2 regions of the Promicromonospora noduliphila genome follow, and region 1 is predicted to be linked to the other one. Evidence: predicted binding sites of a transcription regulator. Region 1 holds the regulator's gene; the other holds the start of a gene.
The links. The regulator LexA, encoded in region 1, represses DNA repair genes until DNA is damaged. The targets are predictions, from matches to a motif close to TCGAACANNTGTTCGA.

Region 1 (3,403 bases):
CCCCGAGCAGACCGTCTACGCGGACTACCCGCTGACCCTCCTGAACGCCCAGGACCGCGCGGCGTACGACCGCGTGGTCGCATGGCTCCGGGAGGACGAGACGCAGGAGGAGCTGACGGCGGCCACGTACCGGCGCCCGTTCTCCGACAGCACGGTCCTCGCGAACGAGGCCGTGTCGGCGCTGGACCCCCTGGCCGTGCCCCTGCCGGGTGACCTGAACACCGCTGAGGGCCTGATCGACAACTACCTGCGCGACTACCGCCAGCCGGCCCACACGGTGTACGTGCTCGACACCTCGCGGTCGATGGAGGGCGAGCGGATCGCGCAGCTCAAGCAGTCGTTCGGCGACCTGACGAGCAGCGGCGGCACCATGGCCGACGACTTCACGCGGTTCCGCGAGGGTGAGCGGATCACGGTCATCCCGTACGCTTCCGAGCCCGGGGATCCGGAGACCTTCGACCTGCACGACCCGGACGCGGACCCGGCCGAGCTCGGGTCGCTCAGCGAGTACGTGAGCTCGCTCCCGGCCGACGGCCGGAGTACCGCCGTGTACCAGAGCCTGCTGCGGGCGTACGAGGTGGCGCAGCAGGCCGGCGAGGAGGGCTACTACCAGTCGATAGTGCTGCTCACCGACGGCGAGAACAACGAGCCGCCCGCGTCGCTGAAGGACTTCAGCACCGAGTTCCGGTCGGCGGGCTACGGCACCACGGGCATCCCGACGTTCGTGGTGATGCTCGGCGACGAGCGTGCCGCCCAGGAGGCGGTGGACGGCATCGCCGAGCTCACCGGCGGCCGCGTCTTCGACGCGGACCGTACGTCGATGAGCGCCGCGTTCAAGGAGATCCGCGGGTACCAGTGACGCGGCCGGACGCCGGTGGCGGGCCGGTCAGGCAGTGACGGGCTGGTCGGGCAGTGGTGGGGCCGGTCAGCTACCGGCTCAGCTACCGGCAGGGTCCGGCGAGCCGCCCGCGCCGGTGCCCGCCCCGCCGCGGGGCCGCAGGGCGATGTACAGCGCGCCGAGGAGGCCGGTGGCCACCACCGCCACGGCGGCGATCACCAGCTCGTTGACATCGAGCACCCAGCCGAGCGCCACGAGCCCGAACCCGATGACGGTGCTCGCGACCACCGCCTGGAAGGGCGACAGCCGGTTCAGGATGGCGATCGCCACCGCTGCCACGACCGCACCGCCCACGGCGGCCAGGATCTCGCTCCAGACCTCAGTCACGTTCCAAGACCTCCTGTGCTGACCGCCCCGTCCCGGGCAGCTCCTCGCCCGCAGTCTTCCACACCTGACTTGCGGAGACCTGACCTGCGGAGGAACCGCCCGGGCAGCAGAACCTACAGCGACCGCAGCACCGCGACGACGCGGCCGAGCACCTGCGCCTCGTCGCCCGGGATGGGCTCGTAGGCGGCGTTCTGCGGCAGCAGCCAGGTGTGCCCGTCGGTCTGCTTGAAGGTCTTGACCGTCGCCTCGCCCTCGATCATGGCCGCGACGATCTCGCCCTGCTCGGCCACGTTCTGGCGCCGCACGACCACCCAGTCGCCGTCGCAGATCGCGGCGTCGACCATCGAGTCACCGGCGACCTTGAGCAGGAACAGCTCGCCGTCGCCGACGAGCTGGCGGGGGAGCGGGAAGACGTCCTCGACGACCTGCTCGGCCAGGATGGGCCCACCGGCCGCGATCCGGCCCACCAGCGGCACGTACGACGGCGGCGGGGTGCCGGCGTCGTCGGGCACGGAGCTACCCCAGTGGACCTGGCCGCTGCGCCGCGGCTCGGGCCAGTGGATCTCGCCGCGCGTCGGCTTGTCGACCTGGTCGGCCAGCGGCTCCACGAGCTCCATGGCGCGCGGCCGGTTCGGGTCGCGGCGCAGGAAGCCCTTCTTCTCCAGCATCTGGAGCTGGTGCTTGACGCTCGACGGGCTGGCCAGCCCGACGGCCTCGCCGATCTCCCGCATCGACGGCGGGTAGCCCCGCGTCTCGAACGACTGCCGGATCGTGTCCAGCACAAGGCGCTGCCGCTCGGTGAGGCGGTCTGCCGGCGAGATCGTGTGTACGTCGGCGACCGCCCCGTCGTCCGGCGCGTCCAGCGTGGCGACCCCGGAGAGTGCCGTGTCGACGGCTCTCGTGTCGCTGGTCCCGTCCCGTCCCGTCATGCCCGTGCCCCTCCCATTCCGACAAATGTTCTCCTGTGCGTAACCCACTCTAGGTCACAAACCCGCTCCGCTCAAACGAATGTTCGAGCGAGTCTCGACATCGTCGGTGTCCCGTGCTACACAATGGTACGGGCGTTCGACGAACGCGTGTATGAGTTCCAGACACTCTCGGAGGAGGGGCCATGGGGGACGTGATCCCGCTGCGGCAGTACACCCCGACCCACAGACAGGCCTACGCGTCGGCGTCCGGACCGGCCGTCGCTCCGGCGTCCGGACCGCCCGCGATCCCGTTGTACCCGCGCCTGGCGCCCCGGCGGGCCGTCGCCCCTGTCTACCCGCACGGCGGACAGCGGACGCTCGCCGACCGGCTCGGCCTGGCGGGCCTGCGGCTCACCCGGCGTGGCCGCGTGGTGCTGGTGCTGCTGGCGATGCTCCTGGTCGCGCCGATGGCGACGTGGGGGGCCACCGCGGTCGCGAGCTCCCCTGGCGAACCGACGGAGGTCCGGGTGCACGCCGTGCAGCCGGGGGAGACCCTCTGGGGCTTCGCGCAGCAGGTGGCGAAGCCGGGCGAGGACGTGCGGCACGCGGTCGAGCGGCTGCAGGAGCTGAACGAGATGTCGTCGGGCACGCTCCGGGTCGGAGAGCTCCTCCTGCTCCCCGAGGAGTGACCAGGGACCACGAATCGCCGTCAAATGTTGCGGCGATGTTGCATGGGGGTGGTTTGCCCGCTTACGGTCGGGGCGCGACCGGATGCCTCCGGTCGGTGGTCGACCACGCAGGAGTGAGCATGCACTGCCCGTTCTGTCGTCACCCCGACTCGCGCGTAGTGGACTCGCGAACCGCCGACGACGGTCTGTCGATCCGGCGTCGACGGCAGTGCCCGAACTGCAACCGGCGGTTCACGACCGTGGAGACGGCGAGCCTCTCGGTGGTCAAGCGCTCCGGCGCGACCGAGCCCTTCAGCCGCGACAAGGTCGCCGCGGGCGTGCGCAAGGCCTGCCAGGGCCGCCCCGTGAGCGAGGACGACCTGGCGCTCCTGGCCCAGCGCGTCGAGGAGACCCTGCGGAGCAACGGCAGCGCGGAGATCGACGCGTACGAGGTGGGCCTGGCGATCCTCGGCCCGCTGCGCGAGCTCGACGAGGTGGCCTACCTCCGGTTCGCGAGCGTCTACCAGTCCTTCGACTCGCTCGAGGACTTCGAGAGCGCCATCACCTCCCTGCGTGCGGAGCGCGCAGAGCGGGCCGCCGCG
Region 2 (3,403 bases), 160 kb from region 1:
CACGTCCGCCGTGTCGTGAGCAAGCGGGGAAAGCATTGCGGCACGGGGGCGGGCAACGGGCTCGCCGCCGGATCCCGGACGGAAGGTCGAAGGACAGCATGGCGCAGGGTTCTGTGAAGTGGTTCAACGCGGAGAAGGGGTACGGGTTCATCGCCCAGGACGGCGGCGGCGCCGACGTCTTCGTGCACTACTCCGCGATCCAGTCCAACGGGTACCGGTCGCTCGAGGAGGCCCAGCGGGTCGAGTTCGAGATCACGCAGGGTCCCAAGGGCCCGCAGGCGGAAGCTGTAGTCCCGCTCTGAGGTAGCTCGTGAGAAGGGCCGCCCTCCTTCGGGAGGGCGGCCCTTCTTCGTCCCTGGGCCTTGCTGTCCCTGTGCCTCGACGCCCGAACCGCAGGTTGCCGGTCTGACCCGGCGCCGAACCGCAGGTTGCTCGCCGGATAGGGCGCCGAACCGCAAGCGGTGTGTCGATACTGGCGCCTGGTGACGTGTTTCCTTCGGCTCGGCGTCGTCGTTCGTGACCAACTTGCGGTTCGACGGCGACTCGTGCTGCCTGATCACAGGCAGCCTGCGGGTCGACGCGGGTCAGCGGGGCACCGATCGGTCAGCGGGGCACCGATGGAGCCTATGGCCGCGGAGCGGTCGCCAAGGGTGCGGCCGTGCCCGCGAACGACGCGGCGTCCTCGCCCGCGAGGAGGGTGGCGGGTACCGCGAGGGTCCGCAGGGCGCGCCCCAGGCGGGGGTCACGCAGGTCCAGCGGCTCGACGTCGGTGCGCGTCCGGACGGCGGCCTGTGCGGCGCTCCGGACGCCCTGTGCGGCGCCCTGGGCGGCCTGTGCGGTGCCCCGGGCGGCCTCCTGAGCCTCCTCGTGGGCGCCCTCCGAGATGTCGTCCCGGTGGTCGTCCTGTGGTGGGTCGTCCGGCACCTCGCGGACGGCGGCGAGGACCAGGTTGCCGTAGCGCCGCCCCTTGAGGATCGCGGGCTCGGCGACGGCGGCGAGCCGGCCCTGCGCCGCGGCGTCGGGGCCGAAGACCTCGGCGAGGCTCGCCATCTCCCGGCGCGCGGTGGTCAGCGGCGGCCGGTCGGCACAGTTGACCAGGAGCATCCCGCCGGGGCGGAGCACGCGGTGCGCCTCGGCGGCGAACCCGGTGCCGACCAGGTGCGCCGGCGTGCGGTCGCCCGCGAAGACGTCCCGGACCACCACGTCGTAGGAGCCGTCCCGCGCCCCGGCGAGGGCCCGCCCCGCGTCGTCGGCGCGCAGGCGCAGCAGGGGTGCGCGCGGCAGCGCGAACCACTCGCGGACGAGCTCGAGGAGGCGGGGGTCGAGGTCGACGCCGAGCTGGCGTGAGCCGGGCCGCTCGTGCTCCACGTGCCGGGCGAACGCACTGCCGGCCGCGCCGAGGTGCAGCACGCGCAGCGGCCCGGGCGGCAGGAGGGCCACGAAGGCGGCCATCTGCTGCATGTACTCGAAGTCGAGGAAACCGGGGTCCGCGAGGTCGAGGCTCGAGCTCGGCACGCCGTTGACGTGCAGCGTCACCCTCTGGGGGAAGTCGGGGTCCCGGACCACCTCCGCCGTGCCCGTGCTGATCGGCACGGGGCCGACGGGCAGCTCGGCGGGGAGTGTCAGTGGTGCGGAGGATGATGGGCGGCGTCGGGCGGAACGGCGGGCCATGAGGACAGTGTCTCCCGGGCCGACGGAGCGCTTGACAGGATAGAACGTATGTTCGATAGTGTCGCACAAGGGGTTCGATCGGAGGTTCGAGATGGGCACCATGCAGTCTCAGGGCGGGCGGGACGTGGTCTCGGCACGCATGCTCGCGCCGCGCGTCGTCCCGCCGGGCGTCAGCGCCCTGCTCCGCAAGGCGGACGCCGAGCTGGCGGAGGCGGCGCGTTCGGCCGACCCGGGGGACCGGTTCGTGCACGCGCACCTCGCCGCGATCCGCTCGGCCGCGGCGGTCGTGGCGCTGCGCGGGCGTCCGTCGGCGCGTTCCGGCGCGCGGACGGTGTGGGACATGCTCGCGCACGCCGAGCCCGACCTCGCGGCCTGGTCCGGCTACTTCGCGTCCGGCGCGCCCCTGCGGGCGGCCGTCGACGCCGGTCGCCCGGAGCAGGTCGAGCCCGCGCGGGCGGACGAGCTGCTGGCCTGCGCCGAGGACTTCCGGGACGAGGTGGCCATGCTCGTCGACCCGCAGGCGGGGTTCTCGACCCAGCGCCTGACCCTGGTACCCGAGGCGTCGTGACAAGAGCGGCAAGAACTGGAGCACGTTCGTGAGCAAGGGGCCGCGGTCAGCGGCGGCAAGACGTGACTGGGGCTCGGAGGAGTCCGGCTGCTCGGTGCTGCACCTGGACATGGACGCGTTCTTCGCGTCCTGTGAGCTGGCCCGGCGGCCGGAGCTACGGGGCCTGCCGGTCATCGTGGGCGGCCAGGAGCGCGGTGTGGTGCTGGCGGCCACCTACGAGGCCCGCGCCTTCGGCGTCCGGTCCGCCATGCCGATGACGCGGGCTCGGCTGCTGTGCCCGCAGGCCACCGTGGTGCGGCCCGACCACAACCTGTACCGCGACGTGTCGCGTGCGGTGATGGGCCTGCTCCATGAGGTCACGCCGCTCGTGGAGCAGATCAGCGTGGACGAGGCGTTCCTGGACGTGAGCGGCGCCCGGCGCCGGCTGGGCCCGCCCAGCGCGATCGGGGCCGAGCTGCGCCGCCGGATCGAGGCCGAGCACGGCGTGACGGCGTCGGTCGGCATCGCGCGGAACAAGTTCGTGGCCAAGCTGGCCTCCACCCATGCCAAGCCGGACGGGCTGATGCTCGTGCCCGCCGCGTCCACCGTGGACTTCCTGCACACGCTGCCCGTCGGCGCCCTGTGGGGCGTGGGGGAGAAGACGGAGAAGGCCCTCGCCGCGTGGGGGATCACCACCGTCGCCGAGCTGGCGCACACCGACCTGCCCAGCCTGCAGGCGGCGGTCGGCCGGGTCAGCGGCGCACACCTGCACGACCTCGCCTGGGGGCGTGACCCGCGTCCCGTGGTGCCGGAGCGCCGCGAGCACAGCATCGGCGCCGAGACCACCTTCGACACCGACCAGGACGACACGGCGGCGGTCAGCCGGCGGGTGCTGGAGCTGTCCGACCGGGTGGCGGCCCGGCTGCGGCACCAGGGAGTGCTGGCGCGGACGGTGTCGGTGAAGGTGCGGTCCAGCGACTTCGCGACCTTCACCCGGTCGCGCACGCTCGACGGGCCGACGGATACCGCGCGGGAGATCTACCTCGTTGCGCGCGAGCTGGTTGCGGCCGTCGACCTGGGCGGCCTCCCGGTGCGCCTGGTCGGGGTGCGGGGTGAAAATCTCCAGCGCCGGGACGGGTCGGTGCGGCAGCCGACGCTCGAAGAAGCGGTCGATCCGCGCCACGG

Region 2: a site for LexA is predicted at 1,712-1,727, ahead of AC0QU1_RS15365 (SAV_6107 family HEPN domain-containing protein). Genes of this name have one in related genera too.

What each region holds. Positions count from the first base shown of each region.
Region 1 is NZ_CM167806.1:3,658,952-3,662,354, reverse strand. It holds gene AC0QU1_RS16105 (vWA domain-containing protein) at 1-859, shown strand, start outside; gene AC0QU1_RS16100 (hypothetical protein) at 938-1,225, opposite strand; gene lexA (transcriptional repressor LexA) at 1,339-2,154, opposite strand; gene AC0QU1_RS16090 (LysM peptidoglycan-binding domain-containing protein) at 2,337-2,822, shown strand; gene nrdR (transcriptional regulator NrdR) at 2,942-3,403, shown strand, end outside.
Region 2 is NZ_CM167806.1:3,497,523-3,500,925, reverse strand. It holds gene AC0QU1_RS15375 (cold-shock protein) at 99-302, shown strand; gene AC0QU1_RS15370 (spermidine synthase) at 625-1,671, opposite strand; gene AC0QU1_RS15365 (SAV_6107 family HEPN domain-containing protein) at 1,772-2,239, shown strand; gene AC0QU1_RS15360 (DNA polymerase IV) at 2,268-3,403, shown strand, end outside.